Regions from separate parts of the Acidovorax sp. ACV01 genome, predicted to be linked through region 1. Evidence: predicted binding sites of a transcription regulator. Region 1 holds the regulator's gene; the other holds the start of a gene.

Region 1 (4,754 bases):
GGGCACGCAAGCCACATTCATCTGCCAGAAGTACGGCATCCCGCAAATCTCCACCGGCGACATGCTGCGCGCCGCCGTCAAGGCTGGCACGCCTCTGGGCCTGCAGGCCAAGGCCGTGATGGATTCGGGTGCCCTGGTCAGTGACGACATCATCATCGGTCTTGTGAAGGAACGCATCACGCAGCCCGACTGCGCACAGGGTTTCCTGTTCGACGGTTTTCCGCGCACCATTCCCCAGGCAGACGCCATGAAGGCAGCGGGCGTCAAGCTCGACTACGTGCTCGAAATCGATGTGCCTTTTGACGCCATCATCGAACGCATGAGCGGCCGCCGCTCGCACCCTGCCAGCGGCCGCACCTACCACGTCAAGTTCAACCCACCCAAGGTGGAAGGCAAGGACGACGTGACGGGCGAAGAGCTGATCCAGCGCGAGGACGACAAGGAAGAAACCGTCAAGAAGCGCCTGCAGGTCTACAGCGACCAAACACGCCCGCTGGTGGACTACTACAGCAACTGGGCCAAGGCCGAGCCTGAGGTTGCACCCAAGTACCGCGCCATCAGCGGCACGGGCAGCGTAGACGAAATCACGGCACGCGCGCTGCAGGCACTCGCCAGCTGACGCGTGGGGCACACGCCCCCGAAACCAGCGACGCCCAAGCACCCCGGGCGTCGCTTTTTTTTATGCGGCGAAGACAACCGCTTCAGGGCTTCCACCTGGAAACCAGGCCATCCTGGTTATTCAGGCTGGGCTGGAGCGCAATCCGTAGGCCTTGCCATCCACAAACAGGTACTCCGCCCGCAGCACCGCATCGCCCTTCTCTTCGCGCAGGGTAAAGCCCACTACCGATACCGCCGCGCCGGTTTTGATCTCCTGCACCTGCCAGGCCTGCATGCGGGTCAGGGGCGCCAGTTCGACCTCCCAGCGGCGGTCCTTGCGGTTGGGCAACACCGCCTTGGCCAGCAGGGCCTTGCCGTCCACGGGGGAGGTCTGGGCCGGCACCACGCGCTGGGCCAGATCCGCAGGCAGCTTCAGTTCGGCAGGTATCTCCAGTTCCAGCTCGGCATGCGGGTTTTGCCAGCGCACCTTGAGTACCTTACCTTCCAGATAGATGGGACGCTCAGGATCAAAACTGCTCCAGCCGTGGTGGGCGTGCACCCCCAGCGGAACGGCGGAGGCGGCCAGGAGCACGTGGCGGCGTTGCAGGTGGGTCATCGATTCTCCCCTTGTCGTGTCGATCAGAGATAGGCAATCCAGCGGCCACAGACCACCACAGCCAGCCAGATCATGGTGGAGCCCAGCATCTGCACCCGGGCCAGGCCGTCCAGGCGCGCCAGCGAACCCCGCCCATGGAACCACGCGGCGTTGCAGCCTGCAAGCATTAACAGCAGCATCTTCAAGGTGAATGCGCGGCTGGCGAGCAGTTCGGCAGGCTGCGTGGCAAACATCAAGAGGCCCGACGCAGCCACCAGTCCAAAACCACACAACGCCAGCGACAGGCTGAGCCGCGCAAGGTCCTTGACGGGCAATGCCGCCCCGAGACCAAACACCCGCAACTCCAGCAAGACCAGATTGCCCAGCAGCAAGGCAATGCCCACGATGTGCACCACCTCCAGCGCCGGGTAGGCCCATGCATGGGTCTTGAGGGCAGCAAAAAACATCGGGGCGGCCTTGTTTCTCAGTGCAGCAGTTCCAGCATCAGCGAGATCCTGGCCTTCAAGGGCGAGAGTCCCCTGGAGTCGGGCAATGCGTCCCCCGGCTTGGGCAGCACCTGCCCCTCGGGGCAGCGTGTGGACCGCACCACCCGCACACCCACATCCTGTGCACGCAGCAACGCGCCCTCCAGAGCGTGATGGATGGTGCCATTGCCCGTACAGGCCACTACCAGCCCCTGGACCCCATCGCGCACCAACGCGTCCACCATGGCGCCCGATGCGCCAGCGTGGCTGACGAGCACTTCCACGCGGGGCCAGGCAAAGGAGGATGCTCTATTTTTAATAGCATTAAATGCGGATTTACTAAGCACTGGCGGCCAATCCTGCACAAGGCGGGCAATCCCCTCCTCCACCCAGCCCAAAGGGCCAGCCTCGCCAGAGTTGAACGCATGCACCCGGTAGGGGTGCACCTTCTGAACCTGCCGCGCCCCATGGATTTCCCCAGCGGCCACCACCAGCGTGCCCCGTGCACCGGGTGTAACCGCCACGGCAACGGCATCCAGAAGATTCTGCGGCCCGTCGGGCGTGAGCGCCGTCGCTGGGCGCATGGCGCAGGTCAGCACCACGGGTTTCGCCCGGGTATCCAGCACTTCGTGCAGGAACCAAGCCGTCTCCTCCAGCGTGTCGGTTCCGTGGGTAATGACTACACCACGCACCTCCGGATCTTCCAAGTGGTGCGCGCAGCGCAGCGCCAGCGCATGCCACACCTGGCCATCCATGTCCTTGCTGTCGATCTGGGCCACCTGCTCCGCCACCAGCCCGCCCTGCGCCGCCTGTTGCAATCCGGGAACGGCCGCAAGCAGTTGCTCGACGCCCACCTGTGCAGCGGTGTAACCAATGTTGTCACCAGCCCGCGCGGATGTGCCCGCAATGGTTCCCCCGGTGCCCAAAACTACAATTTTTTGCCCACTCACTTGCGTACTCCGAAAAACTGGTGAAAAATACAGTTACTGGATTAAAAAACAGTTGTCCTTCACTGTAGCCGCCTCCACCGGAAACCACCATGCTCGACAACCCGAAACTCACCGCCCGCCAGCAACAGATTCTGGATCTCATCCAGACGGCCATTGCACGCACTGGTGCGCCTCCCACCCGCGCAGAAATCGCGGCCGAACTGGGGTTCAAGTCGGCCAATGCGGCCGAAGAGCATCTGCAGGCATTGGCACGCAAGGGCGTGATCGAACTGGTCAGCGGCACATCACGTGGCATCCGTCTGCGCAGCGACACGGTACGCTCCATCAATGCAGCACGTGGCAGCCAGTTCAACCTACCCATTCCCGGGCTTTCACAGCTGGTTCTGCCTTTGGTGGGACGCGTGGCGGCGGGCTCGCCCATTCTCGCGCAGGAACACGTTGACCAGACCTACAGTGTGGAAAACAGCCTTTTCCATCACAAGCCCGATTACCTGCTCAAAGTGCGCGGCATGTCCATGCGCGATGCCGGCATCATGGATGGCGACCTGCTGGCCGTGCAGTCCACCCGTGAAGCCCGCAACGGCCAGATCATCGTGGCCCGCCTGGGAGACGACGTGACGGTCAAGCGCCTGCGTCGCACCGCCACGGCCATCGAATTGCTGCCCGAAAACCCGGATTACCCGGTCATCGTGGTGCAGCCTGGCGAACCGTTTGAGATCGAAGGTCTCGCGGTCGGACTCATCCGCAACACCATGCTGATGTAGCCACAGGGCTCCATCACATCCATTCCCTAGTTAGCTGCCGCACTGCAGGTGGCGGGCGTTTGGTGTACCGATAAAACAGGTACGCCAGCCCTGCGGTGCCGGTTCGATTTGCAATCCTGCCTATGTCCAACCCCCGACCTTCGGAGTTTTCACATGGGAATTGCCTTGACCACCTTTTCTGCACTCTCCACCCCACTGCGCTCACTGACCCGCTGGCTCCATCACGCAAGCCCTCTCAAAATGCAGTCTGCGGCAGACTCATCCCCAGCCCATGCCCATCCCGACGATGCGGCCCGGGGCAGCGGCCACAGTGAGGCAGGCACCCGCAAGCCCCACCAACGTCCCGCTGGCATCCCGCACCAGCGTCCGCTGCGTGGCAATTGGCCTTTTACGGTCAATCCTCAGATACCGCCCACCGAGGCCCCAACTCGACTGGCAACCACCAGCGGCGGAGTGTTCACGTCTTCGCCTGCGACCACCCGCAACCCCTGTGGATCACCGTGGTCGGCAGAAGGCTCTGCCAGCAGGACGGCCAAGGTCCTGCGCCGAGCCCCAGCATCGGGCGGCTCGGGCCGGCTGGTGATCGCTGGCCGCATGGCGGATGTGTGCGCTGAGCTGGACCGAATGGCCGCATCAGAGGCAGCGCTGCAAACCTGTTGAGGCGGCGCCATCTCTCACAACGAGCCATTGATGCCCTCTCATTGCGGGGCCTTCCCCAATGGTTTTAGGCAAAATAGCTCGAGGAGCAGCCACCGCACTCCCCGCCGCATGTGGGCTGCTCCGTTGCCCCTGCCAGCATCAGGGACCTGTTTTCGACCTCCTTGAGGGCATGGGTGAACAAGAATACGCACTCGTCCTAGCAGGTGGCTCCAACACTCCGTCACGAAAAGTCCAACACCTTTGATGCGCAAGGAGGCCGCCCGGCGTGATGCAGGCCGCTTCACCAAGGCACAATGTCGGGATGAACATTGTGATTCTCGATTTCTATTTTCCCAAATAGAAAACCACCAAGCACTCGAATAGCTACGCCAATAACTACGCTGAAACTTGAGTATGTTCTGCGAAATCGTTATTACCCGCGACAAAGGCCAGTTGCACGTGCCCATTGGGCCAGCGCAGAGGATGCGCGGCGATCTGATGATGGAGCACCGCAGCCTGGGCGAGCGCGAGCGCACGGTGCCGGTGCTTCGGTGTCTGCCCGGCAACCGCGAGCTGTTCGAGCCGCGCATGACGGCCGTGTGTGCGAACGTGTTTACCTTCTTTGGCCTGGAACGCGATGGCCACGCCTGGCACGCGCAGGAGTGGCGGTGCGAGGTGACGCGGGTGTGACAGCCCAGGCAGGCACCGCCACCGCCAATCAATC
Region 2 (4,754 bases), on a different contig from region 1:
CTGTGCCGGGCAGCGTGTCCGCACACGCCCCGTGGATCACGGGCATCCTGAGCGACCGGGGCTCGGGCCAGGCCATCGTGTATGTGGTGGACCCCAATGGCCTGGATGCCCGGTGGGCACCCTTGCCGCCCGAGGTGCTTGCGGCACCATCAGCCAGCGGCACCGCCGCAGAGTTGCCAATGCAGCGCTGACCGGGCCTGGTCAGAGGACACGTTGGCTGCCGGCCTGGGTCAGGCAGCGCCAGGGTCTTCGTCCTCCGTGTCGCCCCCAATGGCTTTCTGGATGGCATACAGGGTGAAGCCACGTGCCATCAGGAAGCGGACCTGGCGCGAGCGTTCTTTCATGTCCAGAGGCACCTGGCCAAACTTGCGCTGCCATACCTCGCGCGCGCGCTGCACCTCGGTGGCCAGCAGCGGAGCCGTGGCCTCGCGCGCCAGCTCATCGGCCACGCCCCGGGTGCGCAGTTCCCGGACCAGGCGGGCGGCACCCAAGCGGGGGCCCCGGCGGTGCACCAGGGATTGGGCCGCGCGCTGGTCGCTCAGCCAGTCCTGCTCCACCAGCAGGTCCAGCAGGGCGGCCAGCTCCTCGGGGCTCTCCGCGTGGGGCGCCAGCTTGGTGGCCAGCTCGCTGCGGGAATGTTCCCGCTGGCTCAAAAGGCGCAGGGCCCGGCCCTTGAGCGAGAGCGTGGTGAATCCCATGAATCTCTGCGCTTCAAATTTGATAGCTGTCAGCGCTTGTCAATCAAGCGCTGGAGGCCTATTTTGTTTGAAGTTTCGGAGTTCACTCGTTCGCGGCGGCGGCAGGGGCTTGCAGTGCGTCGGGCAACAGCGCAATGCCCAGTCCTTCGCGCACCTTGTTCTCGATTTCACGGGCCAGGTCGGGGTTCTCGCGCAGGAACTCGCGCGCGTTGTCGCGGCCCTGGCCAATCTTCTCGCCGTTGTAGGCATACCAGGCGCCCGACTTCTCGACGATCTTGGCGGTCACGCCCATGTCGATGATCTCGCCCTCGCGGCTGATGCCCTCACCGAACAGGATGTCGAACTCGGCCGTCTTGAACGGGGGCGACACCTTGTTCTTGACCACCTTGACCTTGGTTTCGTTGCCGATGGCTTCGTCGCCCTTCTTGATGGTGCCGGTGCGGCGGATGTCCAGGCGCACGGAGGCGTAGAACTTGAGCGCGTTGCCGCCGGTGGTGGTTTCAGGTGAGCCGAACATCACGCCGATCTTCATGCGGATCTGGTTGATGAAGATGACCATGCAATTGGTCTTCTTGATGGTGGCGGTCAGCTTGCGCAGCGCCTGGCTCATCAGGCGGGCCTGCAGGCCGGGCAGGGCGTCGCCCATTTCGCCTTCAATTTCGGCCTTGGGCGTGAGGGCTGCGACCGAGTCGATGACGATCAGGTCCACAGCACCCGAGCGCACCAGGCTGTCCACGATCTCCAGCGCTTGCTCGCCGGTATCGGGCTGGCTGATCAGCAGGTCGGACAGCTGCACCCCGAGTTTCTGGGCGTATTGCACATCCAGGGCATGTTCCGCATCCACGAACGCGCAGGTGCCGCCCTGTTTTTGCATCTCGGCAATCACCTGCAGCGTGAGCGTGGTCTTGCCCGAGGATTCCGGGCCGTAGATTTCGACCACCCGGCCACGGGGCAGGCCGCCCACGCCCAGCGCGATGTCCAGGCCCAGCGAGCCGGTGGAGACCACCTGGATGTCCTCGATCACCTCGCCTTCACCCAGGCGCATGATCGTGCCCTTGCCGAATTGCTTCTCGATCTGGGCGAGCGCGGCGGCCAGTGCCTTGGCCTTTTCGGTGTTCACGGGCAATGCGGGGTTGGTGCCTTTGACTGCGACGTCCATGAGAAAACTCCTTGAAAAACAACAGGTTGGATGTTTGCATTGCTCTGCGATTAATCACAGGCTGGATGCTTGAACAGTAGTTTATGCGAGCTGTCGGAAGGTATTCAAGGATAATTTAGTCAGTTTGCCTGACAATTCAGCGATGCCTGATTTGCCCCTCCTATCCCCTGCCGAAGACGGCTGGCGCCAGACCCACCTGGGCCGCCTGTTCGGCCACGCCATGCGCCGTTTCGACGCGCGCGTGCTGCAGCTCATGGCGCACAACGTGGAAGTGCCGCTGGCGCTGTCCAACCTGGCCGCGCGCGACCAGGTGAGTGCCGCCCATGTGCACATCACACGCCACCTGGCGCTGCAGGGCGACCGGCTGACCGACCTGGCCCAGCGTGCGGGCATGACCAAGCAGGCCATGGCCAACCTGGTGGACCAGTGCGAGGCCTGGGGCCTGGTCACGCGCGAGGCCGACCCGCTGGACGCGCGTGCGCGCCGCGTGTGTTTCACGACCACAGGCCTGGCGTGGCTGCAGGCGTTCCGGGATGCCGTGGCACAGGCAGAAGCCGAGTTCCGGACCGAAGTAGGCCACGACGTGGCCACCGTGGTGGCCATTGGACTGGAGGCCTATGCGGGCGGCGATGGGGCCGGTACGTTGATGCGCTGAACCCGGGTCAGGCGGCTGCGCCCGTTGCCAATGGCACCTGGGCCTGCGCTGCAGCCGCCAGCTGGCCTGCGTCGATGCCCATGGCACGCAGTGTGCGCGCCGCCACGCCTTGCGGCATGGTGGCCACCACTGCCACTACGTGGGCCCCCAGAAGGGGGCCGCCCTGGTCCTTGCGGGAGCGCGCGAGCGTCTGCATGACCTCCTGGCCCGAGGGCTGGGCCCGGTAGAGGCCTGGAACCGGTGGCGCGAGGGCCGGCGCCTGCGGCAGGGTCCCATTCAGTCCCATGTCCTGGAGCGCATCGCGGTACTGCTGCTCGATCGCATCCCGCACGGCGACGGGGTCGGCCCCCACGCTCTCCAGCGCACGCCGGGCCGACCCCTCGGGAAGGTCGATGGCGGCCAGCAGAAAATGCTCGGCCCCCGGTGCGGCCTGGCCGCTTGCGCGGGCATGGGCCTCGGCGCTGGTGCACAGGCAGCTCAGCGTGCGCATGCTCTGGAAGCGGTGTTGCAATTGGCGAAACATGGCGAGAACTCCTTCTCAAGAACGGGACGTCTGTGGGGCCTGGGGCATGTGGGGTGACAGGCGCTTGTGCGCTGCCTGCTTGCTCACGCCCAGGGCCTGGGCGATCTGCGTCCACGACCACCCCTGCTCCAGCGCCGCGGCCACGGCAGCGGTTTCCAGCCGGTCGGCCATCAGGCGCAGGGCGACTACGGCAGCCAGCGCGGCCTCGGGGTTGTCGGGCGGGGGGAGTGCGGGTGGGGGCTGCATTCGTCAACTGTAGTTGACGAATGGCCGGGCGTCAACAAACATTGACGAAGGGGTTTTTTGAGCCGGAGTCAGACGGTGGCGAACGTATCCGCTCCCATGTCCGATGCGGGCAGGGGTTGTGGTGTTTCGCCGGCGGGCGAAGCGCAGGCCAACAGCCATTGTTGAAAACACTGCAACGCATGCAGCTGGGTGCGGCCTTCGGGATAACAAAACCAGTAGCCCATGTCGCTCCGGTAGCCACCGCGCAGCGGCGCGTCGGCCAGGGGCTCGCGCACCAGCCCGGCGGTGATCTCGTCCTGCACCAGGCAGCGCGGCACCAGTGCAAGGCCCATTCCGGCCATGACCGCGCGGATCATGGTCTGGAACTGGTCGAACTGCGGGCCCGCCAGGGGATCGATAAGGCCGGGCACCCCGTGTGTCTCGCTCCAGCGCAGCCAGGCCTCGGGCACTGTCACGTGGCGCATCAGCGTGTGGTGCGCCACGTCGCCCGGCGTGTGGATGGCCCAGTCGGCCACGCGGGTACGCGGGGCGATCAACGCCACCTCGTTGCCGGTGATGTAGTGCGCGTGTGCGCCGGGCCAGTGGCCTTCGCCGAACAGGATGGAGCAGTCCAGCTCGGGCCGCTCGAAGTCGTAGCTGTGCACATAGGGCACGAAGTGCAATGTGACCTGCGGGTGCTGCTGCTGGAACTGCGGCAGGCGCGGGATCAGCCACTTGGCTGCAAACGTGGGCAGGCTGGACAGGTGCAGTGCGCCACCACCGTCGTCGCTGGTGATCAGCTCCAGGGTCGCGGCCTCCAGCTGCGCCAATACCGCGCGCACGGCCTTTTCGTAGCGTTCGCCCGCCGGGGTCAGGGCCAGGCGCTTGCGGCTGCGCTCGAACAGCGCCACGCCCACCCACCCCTCCAGCTCCTTGACCTGTTTGCTCACCGCGCTTTGCGTCAGGTGCAAGGCCTCGGCCGCGCGGGAGACGCTGCCAAACCGCGTGACCATGGAAAACGCGCGCAACAGGTGCAAAGGGGGCGAAAGCCGACGAAGAGAGGACATGGTTGCAGGGTTGGATCATTCCATTTTGGAATGTTATCAGGCGTATCCATTGCTTGGAAATTGTCTGTGCCTCACTTAATCTTAAAGCACCCCATAGGAGAAACACCCATGCAACGCCGTCACATGCTCTCTGCGCTGGCCTCTGTATCTTTCGTTCCTGGAATGTCACTGGCGCAAGAGGGCAAGCCTCTGCGCATCATCGTGCCCTTCCCTCCAGGCGGCGCGACCGACATCACGGCCCGCAGTCTGCAGGAGCCGCTGGCCCGCATCCTCAAGCAGCCCGTGGTGCTGGAAAACCGTGGCGGCGCGGGTGGCTCCATCGGCATGGCCGAAGTGGCCCGGGCCCCTGCGGACGGTTTGACGTTGGGCGTGGCCACGCTGTCCACCCATGGCGTGAACCCCGCCGTCTACAACAAGCTGCCTTATG

The links. Region 1 encodes LexA, which represses DNA repair genes until DNA is damaged. Its sites were predicted from a motif close to ACTGTATNNNNATACAGT; they were not measured.
Region 2: a site for LexA is predicted at 1,918-1,935, ahead of recA (recombinase RecA). Genes of this name have one in related genera too.

What each region holds. Positions count from the first base shown of each region.
Region 1 is NZ_JACUZT010000009.1:55,263-60,016, forward strand. Features, by position in the region: gene adk (adenylate kinase) at 1-619, shown strand, start outside; gene IB243_RS22540 (DUF6152 family protein) at 740-1,213, opposite strand; gene IB243_RS22545 (hypothetical protein) at 1,237-1,659, opposite strand; gene IB243_RS22550 (asparaginase) at 1,677-2,603, opposite strand; gene lexA (transcriptional repressor LexA) at 2,717-3,391, shown strand; gene IB243_RS22565 (hypothetical protein) at 4,445-4,720, shown strand; gene IB243_RS22570 (hypothetical protein) at 4,749-4,754, opposite strand, start outside.
Region 2 is NZ_JACUZT010000003.1:692,223-696,976, forward strand. Features, by position in the region: gene IB243_RS11805 (chemotaxis protein CheW) at 1-191, shown strand, start outside; gene recX (recombination regulator RecX) at 231-698, opposite strand; gene recA (recombinase RecA) at 781-1,857, opposite strand; gene IB243_RS11820 (MarR family winged helix-turn-helix transcriptional regulator) at 2,000-2,512, shown strand; gene IB243_RS11825 (Clp protease N-terminal domain-containing protein) at 2,520-3,035, opposite strand; gene IB243_RS11830 (helix-turn-helix domain-containing protein) at 3,051-3,281, opposite strand; gene IB243_RS11835 (LysR substrate-binding domain-containing protein) at 3,350-4,327, opposite strand; gene IB243_RS11840 (tripartite tricarboxylate transporter substrate binding protein) at 4,436-4,754, shown strand, end outside.